DNA from 3 places in the Pandoraea pnomenusa genome. Region 3 is predicted to be linked to each of the others. Evidence: predicted binding sites of a transcription regulator. Region 3 holds the regulator's gene; each other region holds the start of a gene.

Region 1 (4,166 bases), 1.3 Mb from region 3:
TAGTAATCCTGTCAGGCATGGCGCGGCGTGGTCGTGCATCGCGCTCGCGCACACGAGAAGTGCGCGCGATCACGCGATTACGTGAGTAAGTGAGTACGCGGGCGCGCGGCGTGCGCGTCACGGTCGACGCGCCGCGACATGCGGCATCAATAGAGGCTTGGGGCGTGAGTGGGCTTACTTGCCGGGCTTCCAGGCACCGCTTTCGATGCCGGCGACCAGGTTGTTGACCGCTTCGCGCATGGCCAGATCAAGGACCTTGCCATTGAGCGTGGAGTCGTAGCCGGCGGTGCCGCCGAAGCCGATCACCTCGCGATTCGACAGCGCGAACTCGCCCGCGCCACCGCTCGAGAAGACGACTTCCGACGTGGCGATGTCGACCACGTTCAGATTGACCTTGGCGTAGGCGATCTGCTCGCGGCCTCGGCCGAGAATGCCGAAGAGCTGTTTGTCGCCCACTTCCTTGCGGCCGAACTCGACGACATCCCCGGTGATGACGTAGTCGGCACCCTTGAGGGTCTGCCGCGTTTTCTTGATGTCGGCTTCCTGGCGAATCTCGGCCATGTTGTCGCGGTCGAGCACGTTGAAGCGGTTGGTTTGCTGCAGATGCGTGATCAGGATCGTCTTGGCCTGACTGCCGAGGCGGTCGACGTTATCGGAAAACACGCCTCGCATGTATGCCGAACGATTGTCGAACTTGCCGACGGCGATCGGCGTGCGCACCCCGACGAATGGGCGGCTGGCACTCTCGACCCTGGCGACTTCCACGGTACGCGAGCTTTCGGTGGCGCAACCGCCGAGCACGCCGACGGCGAGCACGGCGGCGCTGAACAGCGCGACGCTGGACTTCCTGTTTTGCACGGTGAACCCCTTGTAGTGTTGTCGCCCGGCGGTCGACGTCTCGTGGCGTCGACCTGCTGCGGGCATCTGATCGCCTTACCGGAATTGCGGACTTCTCGTTCTGATATTTGGTAAGGGGTGCTGATGTTAGCACGCGTGCGAGCCGGTGAGGGCGTTGCCGAATGTCAAAAAATGCTCGCGTTCGGTCGCCTCAGTCGAGACCGAAGACGAGCAGGAGGTTGGTGGCGGTGATGAGGGCGAACAGGCTCCACGCCGCCACTTGCGTGGGGCGTCCGATGGCGTTGCCGCGCATCACGCGGCGATCGCTCACCGAGCGGATGAGCGGCCACATGGCGAACGGGAGTTGCAGGCTGAGCAGCACCTGACTCCAGACGAGCAGCTTGCCCACGGCGCCGTCGCCGAGCCACAGCACGCCGACGAGCGCGGGCACGAGCGCCAGCCCACGCGTGATCAGGCGTCGCTGATAGCACGGGATCTTCAGGTGCAGGAAGCCGTCCATGATGACCTGACCGGCGATGGTGCCGGTGAGCGTCGAGCTTTGCCCCGAGGCGAGCAGGGCGATACCGAAGAGGAAGGCGGCCGCACTGCCGGCAATCGGCGTGATGAGTTGATACGCCTGCTCGATATCGGTGACGTTGGTCTGGCCGCTGGCGTGAAACACCGAACCCGCAAGCATCAGGATCGCCGCATTCACCCCCATGGCGATCACGAGCGAGACCCACGTATCGATGCGCACCAGCGCGAGCGTGTCGTGCACGTCGCCGCGCTTGCCGCCGACCACGCGCCGGGTCTGCACGACCGACGAATGCAGGTACAGGTTGTGCGGCATGATCGTCGCGCCGACAATGCCGAGCGCGAGCACGATGGCATCGCGCCGGTCGTGGCTCGGGGCGCCGGGCACGAGTCCGGCGGCAACCGCATGCCAGTCGGGCGGCACCATCGCGACCTGCGCGACGAAGCAGAATGCCATGGTGCCGATCAGTCCGAAGACAATGGCCTCGATCTGCCGGAAGCCTTTGCCCTGCAGGCCCAGCACGATCATGGTGTCGAGCGCGGTGAGCACGATGCCCCACGCGATCGGCACGCCGAGCAGCAGTTTGAAGGCCAGCGCGCAGCCGAGCACTTCGGCGATATCGCACGCGATGATCGAAATCTCGGCGGTGATCCATTGCACGAAACGTCCCGCGCGGCCGTACCGTTCATAGCTGGCCTGTGCGAGATCGCGTCCGGCAACGAGTCCCAGCCGCGCCGCGAGCATCTGGAGAAAGATGGCGGCGAGACTCGACATCGCCACGACCCAGAGCAGGGAGTAACCGAATTGCGAGCCGGCCTGAATGTCCGTGGCCCAGTTCCCGGGATCCATGTAGCCGATGGCGATGAGCAGCCCGGGACCGGCGAAGCGCTTGAGCTTGCGCCAGCGGGAGTCGCGTGCGTCGATGACGATGCTGCCTTTGACTTCGGAGGGACAGAACGGTGCGGTGGCGGTGGTCGGCAGGGGCATGAAGGCGCAAAGGCGGGAAGCGGGAAATGAGAACGGTTGGCAACGGGTTTCGTCCGATCCCGCAACGTTAGCCGGGTGTGCGCAGGCTCGCAAGCGGGATCGCGGCGGGAGGGGGGCGGTGAGCGGCGAGGAACCGGGGGACAAGGGTAAGCGGTGAGGGGCGCCGCCGGAAATGCGATCACGAATCTCTGGTCAATGACGGGTGAACTGTTATACTGTACATTCATACAGTATTTCGACGCGTGATGACCCTGTCGCTTTCCTCCCTGCCTGCCGGGCTGTGGCGTGCCAGTGAACTGGCGCATTGCCACCGTGCGGGGCACGCCTCCGGCTTTGCCGCGCTCGACGCCGAGTTGCCCGGCGCCGGATGGCCATATGGCGCGGTGACGGAGTTGCTGAGCGATCGTCCCGGGATCGGTGAATGGCGGCTGCTCGCCCCGGCGTTGCGCGATCTCACGCAGGCGGGCAAGCCGGTGATGGTGATTGCGCCGCCGATGCTGCCGTATGCGCCAGCGCTGGCCGGCTGGGGAATCGATTTGCGCTGGCTCAGTGTCGTGCTGCGTCCCGTGCATGACACGGCAGGCGCGGGGGCGCGCCGGCGTGGTGTGCGTGGCGTGCGTGGGGCGGGGGCCGCCGGCGCGCAGGACCGGGACATGCTCTGGTGCACCGAGCAGGCGCTCAAGAGCGCGTGTTGCGGCGCGGTGCTGACCTGGCTCCCGGCGGCCACACCCGAGCAGATTCGGCGGTTGCAGGTCGCGGCGGGGGGCGCGCAAACGCTGGCCTGGGTGATGCGTCCTTGTGCCGCGGCGGCCACGGCTTCGGCGGCGCCGTTGCGACTGGGGCTGAGCGTCGGCGAGGGGAGCCGTCTCGGCGTGCGGTTTCACAAGCGTCGAGGTCCGCCACGGCTCGAACCTCTCTGGCTGAGCCTGCCCGCCCCGTACGCTGGTGTTGCTCAGGGGGGCACGGGAGCCGCCGATGTCGCCGACGACGGGATGGCGGTGTCCGCGGCGCCCGATCCCGCGCCTTCGCCCGCACCGTCCACGGTGCCTTTCGTTTCTGCTTCCGGAGTCTCGCATGGCTTGCTGGATCGCCCTGCATCTGCCGTATCTGGCGCTCGAGATCGCCGCGTCGTTCACGCCGGCTGACGCGCAGACGACGGTCGTGCTCGCGCAGTCGCGCGTCTGGCAGGCCGGCGAGGCGGCACGGGCGGCGGGCGTGCAAAACGGCATGCGTCGCGGCGGGGTGTTGGCGCTGTTGCCGCAGGCGCGATTCCATGATCGCGACGAAGCGGCCGAGCGCGTTGCACTCGAGGCGCTGGCGCTCGCGTTGCTGCGTTTCGGCCCCGACGTTGCCATTGCCTCGCCACAGTGCGTGCTGATCGACGTGGCCCCGAGCCTGCGCTTGTTCGGCGGGCTGGCCTCGCTTGCCGCGCAGGTATTCGAGAGCGCCGAGGCGCTCGGGCACCGGGCGTCGCTCGGCATTGCCGCGACGGCCGGTGCGGCGGCGTTGCTCGCGCGTGCCGGCGAGGCGGTGCCGCTGCCTGTCGACTCGCAGGCGGACTCGCAGGCGCCGACACCGCGGCAGATGCAGGCCGCCATGCAGACGCGAGCGTCGCGCCGCTCGATCGCGCCCGGGGAAGCCCGGCAGGCGGTAGCCACGAGAACTTCTGCGGAGACGGCGATGCCGCTGGCATCCGCATGGCGCGGCGAGCCATTGTTGCCGCCAGACGAGCGGGCGCTGCCGCAACAGCTCGACTCGCTGTCGGTGGCATGGGTGCCCGAGGCGCAGCCGTGGCTCGACTGGCTCG
Region 2 (4,166 bases), 1.6 Mb from region 3:
AGGCGGCAATCAGGTTGCCCCCCGCGACGAGGGCGAGCACCAGCCCACGCCTTGCGGCGCGAAGTCGAAACCGGGGAAACGCATCGGGGTGGAACGTCGGCATTGGCGCGAACTCCTTGAATCGGGAAAAATCGGTCGGGCACATTCTACTGGGGCATGGCGTCGTTCGACGGGCAGCGAAAGCTGGCGAAGCGCATTGACGCACATCGGCGCACGCTTGCAACGCGCGCACCGGCGTACACTACAATGCTCATCAAATGTCTGTTCCCCCCGCCGGTCATCGCCATGTTGACGACCTCTTTGCTTGCGATCACTTCACTGCTCAGCTTCATGATGTTGCTGATCGTGGGCTCGCTGCTACGTTCACGCGTGGCAGGTGTACGCGAATGGTGCCTGGCCAACCTCGCCGTGCTCGTCTCCCTTCCATTGTTCGCGCTGCGCGGCGTGGTGCCCGATTTTCTCTCGATTCCCACGGCCAACGTGGCGCTGGCAGGGGGGCTGCTCCTCTATTACGCCGGGTGCGCTCGTTTCCTTGGTCGGCCACCGCACTGGCGGGTCCTGGCGGCTTTGCTTGCCGGGCTTTGCGCGGTGATGGTGCTCTGGCGCTACGGCTTCGACAGTCCGCAGGTCCGCGTGGTGGCGGTCTCGGCCTTCCATGCGTCGATCCTGCTGGCCATCGCCGTCATGATCCTCCGGCATGTGCCGCCGCGCCGCCCGCCTTACCACTATTGGCTGACGGCCGGACTGGCCACCGCGTTCGCGCTCGGGCACATCGTGCGCGGCCTGGTGTTCGGGCTCACGCCCGCGCCCGGCCCCGATCTGTTCGCGCAAACCGCATTCAATGCCGTCATGCTCGTCATCGGCTCGATCGTCATGCCGGCCATGACGATGGGCTCGGTGCTGATGATTCACGATGCCATGCTCGCCACCGCCGAGGAGGCCGCCAATCGCGACTACCTGACAGGCGCGCTCTCACGCAAGCACTTTGACCTGCTGGCACGTCAGGAAATGGCGAGGGCGCTCTCGCGCAGCCTGCCGCTGTCGATCGTGGTGATCGATCTCGATCACTTCAAGCAGATCAACGACACGCATGGCCACGCAGGTGGCGACACGGTGCTGCGCGAATTCGTGAAGCTGGTGCGCGACGCCCTGCGCGAAGGCGATGTGTTCGGGCGTCTGGGAGGCGAGGAATTCGCGGTACTGCTGCCGGGCACCGATACGCACGGCGCCATTCGCATCGCCGAACGCTTGCGCACGCAGGCAAGCCGGCATCTGGTGGCGGGTCCCTTCGGCGTATGCCATTACACGCTGAGCGGTGGCGTCGCGACGTGGCACGCACATGAAAGCCTCGAGGCCTTTTGCGCACGGGCGGACCGGGCCCTGTACGCCGCCAAGATCTCAGGGCGCAACCTCGTGCTCTCCGACGTGTTGCCGAGCGACGAGACCGCGCCCGAAGCCGGTTGAACCCGACGGCCGTGACGCCCCCGGCGGGCTCGGGGTCGATCGTACCTGGCGAGGCCGCGCCACGCCGTCAGGCGCGCACGGCGTCCTCCACGACGGGGAAGAATTCCCGACGCAATCGCTTCACGTAATCCATCAGATTCGGGTGCATGGCGATTTCGTCGCGCAATGTCATGTCGAAGTGCGGGGATGCCGCGGCGGCGATGAAGCCGAACGCCGTGGCGTCCGCACCGCACGGCGTGCTGCCGAAAAAGTAAGGTTTGTCGCCCAACAGTTGCGCCGCGGCCTGGGTGCCGCGCCGGAGCAACTGCGCCTGTTCCGGCGGCGTGAAGCGGCCCGTGCCCTGACCGTGCAGCGTATTGCGGATCTTGCGACGAATGAATGCCTGGGCCAGCGGACGCACCGGCCACGGCACCGCCTTGAAGAACGCGGCGGGCCCCTTGGCGAAGTTCGCGTCGTCGCACCAGCGCGCCTGCACCACGTGCCAATAGAAGTGATCCTCCAGCGCCTTTTCGAACATCCACGCAGCGCCACGCTGCGCGGGCGTGAGCGCCGCGTCGAAATCGAACCCGTACTTGCGCTCGATATGCAGCCGGATCAGCGTCGAGTCCGCCACGATTTCGCCATCGTCGTCGATGTAGGGCAGTTTGCCTTTGGGCGCGCGCCGAAATCCGCCGCGATCCGTCTGGTACGGCAGCCCCGCGAGCTTCAGGAGCATCTCGGCCTTGACGACGAACGGGCTCGCGTCGGGGAGCCCAAATGCCGGGCCGAACGTGTACAGGGTCAGCATCGTTTGGAAACTCCTGGCGGGATGAAAGCGCGTCACGGCGCAGAGTATTACACGCCGCGCGCCAGTGAGCGAGCCTGCACGACGCGAGGTGCAAGCCACCGCCGGCGTGTCGCATCGTGACTCGCGAACTGTGAATTTATACAGTATTATGTAGCCCATTCGAGGAACGTCTTATGGAAATCATCGACTGGGACCAACTGGCGCTGAGCGCCGCCGAGCGCGACCTTGCCGGCATCGTGCGCGAAATCGCGGTGCGCTACGCGCAACATCGCGCCAACGCACAGCATGAATCGCCGGACGTGGGCGAGAACGGTGCCGCCTCCGACGCCGAACCGGCGATGACGCTGGACTGGCGAACGCTGCTCGCGATCGCCGACGAGGCGGAGGCCGACATCGGCCTGCATGCACGGCACGAACCGTGGGTACTCGCGCGTTTGTTGCGCCTGCCTGGCGATGAGGCACTGCGCCGCGACGGCGATCTGCCGCCGCTCGATGCCCACGTGGACCTGCAATGGCCGGATGCGCCGGCACCGGCCGTTTTCCGCGCCATCGTCGCGGCGTTCGCCGGCGACGATCCGGCGGACGACGACGCACCGCTGCGCGCCGGGGCCTCCGTGCTGTCTGCCGCCGCGCGCTCCGGCAACCCCTCGTGCAACGCGTCGTGAGCGGCGCGTGCGACATGGACGAACGCAACCAGGCTAACGAGGGTCAGGCAAGTGCAAGATTTCGCGGTCGACGAGGCTAACGATTCCTTCCGCGAGGCGCCGGATCCGGATGCGCTGGCGCGCTCGCTGCCCGCAGCGATGGTCTTCGTCGATCTCGAGACAACGGGCGGCAATGCGCTGGAGGATCGCATCACGGAGATCGGCGTCGTCGAAGTCGGCCCGCATGGAATCGAGCAGTGGAGCACCCTGCTCGATCCGGCCGAGCCAATTCCGCCCTTCATCCAGCAACTCACGGGTATCACCAACGAAATGGTGCGTGGCCAGCCGTCTTTCGCCACGTTGGCGCAGGGGCTCGCCGAACGCCTTCACGGCAAGCTGTTCGTCGCGCACAACGCCCGCTTCGATTACGGTTTTCTCAAGAACGAATTCAAGCGCGCAGGCATTGCATTTCAGGCCGACGTCCTTTGCACGGTGCGCTTGTCTCGCCTTCTGTTCCCTTCGGCCGCCCGTCACGGGCTCGATGCCCTCATCGCCCGATTCGGCCTCACACCGATGGGTCGCCACCGCGCACTTGCCGACGCCGAACTGCTCTGGCAGTTCTGGCAGAAGCTCCACACGATCTACGCCCCCGAGCTGATCGAGCAGGCCGTCCAGCGCGTCACGAAGCGATCGAGCCAACCTCCCCAGTTGCCGGACGAAGCCATCGACGCGCTGCCGAGCCGCCCTGGCGTGTATCTCTTCTACGGCGAAGGCGATACGCTTCTCTACGTCGGCAAGAGCGTCGACATTCGCGCGCGGGTACGCTCGCATTTCTCCAGCGATCACCAGGTCGCGAAAGACCTGCGGATCTCGCAGGAGATCCGTCGCGTGGAAGCCCGGCCGACAGTGGGGGAACTGGGGGCATTGCTGCTCGAATCGCAGCTCGTCAAGCAGTTGCAACCGGTGCACAACCGCATGCTTCGTCGCGCATCCAGCCTCTACAGCTGGCAATTCCCGCCCGACACCGATACGCCGCGACTGGTGAGCGCGAAGACCGTCGACTTCGCCGATGCCCAGGCGTTGTTCGGTACGTTTTCATCTCGCACTCGCGCGGAGAGCGCCCTTCGTGCACTGGCCGACGAGCACCGCCTTTGCTGCGCGCAACTCGGACTCGAGAAGATCGCGCCCGGACGCCCCTGCTTCGGCTATCAGGTCAAGCGATGCGATGGCGTCTGCGTGGGCGAGGCGTCGCTTGAGGCGCACAACGAGCG
Region 3 (4,166 bases):
CCGTTGGGGGCATAAATTGCGGCCAGTACGATACCGGCCACGGACGTCGGCAGCGCGAACGGCAGGTCGACCAATGCATCGACGAAGCGCTTGCCGGGAAAGGTGTAACGCACCAATACCCATGCCAGGACGAAGCCGAACACGGCGTTGAGCACGGCAGCCGCGAGCGAGATGCCGAACGTGAGGCGGTACGACGCCAGCACGCGCGGCGAGCTCACGGCGGCCACGAAACTCGCCGCGTCGAGCGAACTCGCCTTGACGAAGATCATCAGCAACGGCACCAGCACCACGAGGCTCAGATATGCCACGGTGTAGCCCATCGTCAGGCCGAAGCCGGGCAAGGCGCTGGGCTTTCGCCAAACCGGAAACCATGCGGTACTCATGCGAGGATCCTCAAGCGCGCGCGTCGCTCACTTCTTGGTGTAGATCTGGTCGAAGATGCCGCCGTCGGCAAAATGCTTCGCCTGCGTCTTCGTCCAGCCGCCCAGGTCGGCGTCGACGGTGTAGAGCCGCAGCTTCGGATACTGCGCCTCGTACTTCCTTGCGATTTCCGGTGAACGCGGACGATAGAAGTGTCTGGCGGCAATCTCCTGCCCCTGCGCAGAGTAGAGCCACTGCAGATACGCCTCGGCGACCTTGCGGGTACCGTGCTTGTCCACGTTCCTGTCGACCACGGCGACCGGCGGTTCGGTCAGAATCGACGACGACGGCACGACGATGTCGAACTTGTCCGGGCCAAGATCCTTCACCGAGAGCAGTGCCTCGTTCTCCCACGCGATCAGCACGTCGCCGATACCGCGCTCGACAAAGGTGGTCGTGGCGCCGCGCGCGCCCGAATCGAGCACGCCGACATTCTTGTAGAGCGCCTTGACGAAGTCCTGCGCCTTCTGCTCGTTGCCGCCCGGCTGCTTGAGGGCGTAGAGCCACGCGGCGAGGTAGTTCCAGCGCGCGCCGGCCGACGTCTTGGGGTTCGGCGTGACAACGCTGATGCCCGGCTTGACGAGATCGCCCCAATCCTTGATCTGCTTGGGATTGCCCTTGCGCACGAGCAGCACGATGGTCGACGTGTAGGGCGTGGCGTTGTCGGGCAAGCGCTTCTGCCAGTCCTTGCCCACCAGTCCGGCCTGCGCCAGTTCATCGATGTCGGCCGAAATGCCGAGCGTGACTACGTCGGCCGGTGCGCCGTCGAGCACGGTGCGGGCCTGCTTGCCCGAGCCCCCGTGCGACGCCTTGACCGTGACCGTGTCGCCGGTGGCCTGCTTGTAATGGGCTTCGAATGCCTTGTTGTAGTCCGCGTAAAGCTCGCGCGTCGGGTCATACGATACGTTGAGCAGCGAGAGACTCGCCGCATGCGCCTGCACCGTCATCGTCGCGGCAAGCGCCAGTGCGCCCATCGCGACTGCCAGCCTGTTAGCTTTCCATCCCCGTGCTGCATTGCTCATGACTTGCACTCCTTGTTTGCTTCTCGTGTGTAGGAGGCCAGTCTATGAGGGCGTCTAAATAATTAAAAATAATATTTTTGCTTTTGTTTATACCGGAATATGGATTAGAGATTTTGTGCTGAAGACGATCGCCACGCGGGGCGCATGGCGTTGGGGAACGGCGCAATCGGTGGGAGAGATGGCAAAAGCGCACGAACCTCATGCACTACATGAAGTTTTCCCTTGCCTTTTTGCAAACACTGTACAAAAATACAGCCACCTGTGCTTCCATACAGTGATGCCATGATCAAACTTACCGCCCGTCAACAGCAGGTCTACGAACTGGTTCAGCAAGCCATCGAGCGCACCGGCTTTCCGCCAACGCGTGCGGAGATTGCCGCCGAACTCGGCTTCTCTTCCGCCAACGCCGCGGAGGAGCACCTGCGGGCATTGGCGCGCAAAGGCGTGATCGAACTGGCCGCCGGTCAATCGCGCGGCATCCGCCTCAAGCGTCTGGACGAAGCCGGCGGTTCGCATCAGTTCACGTTGCCGCACATGGGCCTGATGCAACTGTCGCTGCCGCTCGTGGGTCGAGTCGCGGCGGGTAGCCCGATTCTGGCGCAGGAGCACATCGAGCGCAATTTCCAGTGCGATCCGAACATGTTCGCGCGCCAGCCCGACTACCTGCTGAAGGTGCGCGGGATGTCGATGCGCGACGCCGGCATTCTCGACGGCGATCTGCTGGCCGTGCAGAAGGCGGCCGACGCCCGTGAGGGACAGATCGTGGTGGCGCGTATCGGCGACGACGTCACCGTCAAACGTTTCCATCGCGTGCCTGGCGGTGTCGAGTTGATTGCCGAGAACCCCGACTTCGAGAATATCAACGTCGACGAAGGCAGCGGCGACTTTGCGCTGGAAGGCATTGCGGTCGGCCTGATTCGCAGCAACGACCTCTAAGCGCGATCACGGGATCGGCGTTACCTGACGCCGCCCCCGACTCCCAGAAGACTTTGCTTTTCCGACTGCGCCGGGCTGGGTCCGGCGCCCGTGTCCTGCTGCGCTCGCGATTCGTCAAAACCGCGGCAGGACGCGCCCCTCAGACCCACATTGGAAGAAGGATTGCATCATGGCTCGACTCTTTGGTTTGCTGCGTACGTCGTTTGGTCAACCGCGCGTTCGTGCGACATCGCAGACCCGGTTGTCGGCGGTCTACGGCCTCTCCGCACTCTCCGGCCCCTACGCTTCGGCACCCGCCATCGCCCGTTCCTACACCGTGCCTGCCCGAACGCGCACGACCGCCCTGCCCCGCACGCTCGTGGCGGCGACGTCGTCCGCAACACGTCGCACCTGCCCTGCGGGCAAGGCCGCCAAGGCATCGCGCGACGTGCGCGAGTTGCCGCGGCGCGATCTCGCCGCATCGGCCGAAGCCCACGATGTCCGCGTGTACCGCGACGTGTCGCATATCGTGATGGTCGGCAGCATCGCCGATATCTGCCGCAAACTCGATCAGGCCGTGGGCGAGCAATTCTGTCAGGCCGCCGTGTGACGCATCACCCCGGCGAGCGCGGTGCTGCCCGCTATTGCCCGAGGTCGCGCAACGGATGGTCCGCGCCTTGGCGCTCGCCGTCGAAAAATCGCGCGATGTCCGCGGGCTTCACGTCCTCGATGCGCTCATGCTGCCAGCGCGGCTTGTGATCCTTGTCGACGACCATCGCGCGGATCCCTTCCACACCCTCGGCCCCGCTGCGGCCGTCGAGGTTGAAGACACTACGCATCATCAACCACTCTTCTCGCAAATCGTCCGCCAGCGGCATATGTCGTGCGCGGCGAACTTGCTCGAGCGTCACGCATACCATCAGCGGCGAACGTTTGGCGCGCAACAGGTCTTCCGTTTCCTGCGCCCAGCCAGAATACTCGCAGCGCGCCTCGCGCTGGAGCGATTTCAGTATTGTCGGCATGTCGGCCAGACCGAAGTGGCTGTCGATGACATCGCGCAACGGGGCGAGCTTGCCCGGTGCGAGCCCCGCGGGCGGCAGGCTTTCACGCACGAACGTGCGAGCCGCATCGAGTACGGCGTCGCTGTCGCCCCATGCCCCGTTCGCCAACCGGTCACACAACACAGGCAGCAACGCGCGCGGCAGCACGACATCGGCCAGACCGATTTCGCAGGCATCGACGGCGCCGAATACGATCCCCGTGGTACCGAGATACTCCCCGAGATGACCGGCGAGATTCGCGAGGAAGTAGCCTCCGCCGACATCGGGAAACAGGCCGATCGCCGTTTCCGGCATTGCCATGCGCGTGGCCTCGGTCACGATACGCAGTGCGGCCCCTTGCGAGATTCCCATGCCACCGCCCATCACCACACCGTCCATCAGCGCGATATACGGTTTGGGATAGGTGGCGATTGCGTAGTTCAGCCGGTATTCGTCGGTGAAGAAGTCCATGATGTCGGTACGACCCGCGCTCACGGCTTCGTGGAAGTAGCGAATGTCGCCGCCCGCGCACAAACCCTTTTCGCCCTCCCCTTGCAGGACGACACCCAGCACCTTTGGGTCGTCGCGCCAGGCGTCGAGTGCCGACGCCATCGCCCGAATCATGTCGTGCGACAACGCATTGAGCGCCTTCGGGCGAGTCAGGGTGATGAAGCCGATACGGCCACGGATTTCGGTGCGAATGAATTCGGTCATGTCGGGGGCGGATGCTTCGAAAACGTCAAAGTGGGATGCGAAAAAAAAGCCGGCG

What was found. Region 3 encodes LexA, which represses DNA repair genes until DNA is damaged. Its sites were predicted from a motif close to ACTGTATNNNNATACAGT; they were not measured.
Region 1: the regulator LexA is predicted to act here: its motif matches at 2,574-2,591, upstream of imuA (translesion DNA synthesis-associated protein ImuA).
Region 2: the regulator LexA is predicted to act here: its motif matches at 2,379-2,396, upstream of LV28_RS30455 (DUF2471 family protein).

The regions. Positions count from the first base shown of each region.
Region 1 covers NZ_CP009553.3:1,718,624-1,722,789, forward strand. Annotated here, with positions in the region: gene LV28_RS31865 (CsgG/HfaB family protein) at 175-924, opposite strand; gene LV28_RS31870 (Nramp family divalent metal transporter) at 1,049-2,359, opposite strand; gene imuA (translesion DNA synthesis-associated protein ImuA) at 2,605-3,504, shown strand; gene LV28_RS31880 (Y-family DNA polymerase) at 3,434-4,166, shown strand, end outside.
Region 2 covers NZ_CP009553.3:1,406,109-1,410,274, reverse strand. Annotated here, with positions in the region: gene LV28_RS30470 (DUF4019 domain-containing protein) at 1-103, opposite strand, end outside; gene LV28_RS30465 (GGDEF domain-containing protein) at 286-1,464, shown strand; gene LV28_RS30460 (glutathione S-transferase C-terminal domain-containing protein) at 1,532-2,251, opposite strand; gene LV28_RS30455 (DUF2471 family protein) at 2,425-2,916, shown strand; gene LV28_RS30450 (3'-5' exonuclease family protein) at 2,968-4,166, shown strand, end outside.
Region 3 covers NZ_CP009553.3:3,051,070-3,055,235, forward strand. Annotated here, with positions in the region: gene cysT (sulfate ABC transporter permease subunit CysT) at 1-383, opposite strand, end outside; gene LV28_RS37570 (sulfate ABC transporter substrate-binding protein) at 411-1,442, opposite strand; gene lexA (transcriptional repressor LexA) at 1,725-2,378, shown strand; gene LV28_RS37580 (hypothetical protein) at 2,548-2,967, shown strand; gene LV28_RS37585 (enoyl-CoA hydratase/isomerase family protein) at 2,999-4,111, opposite strand.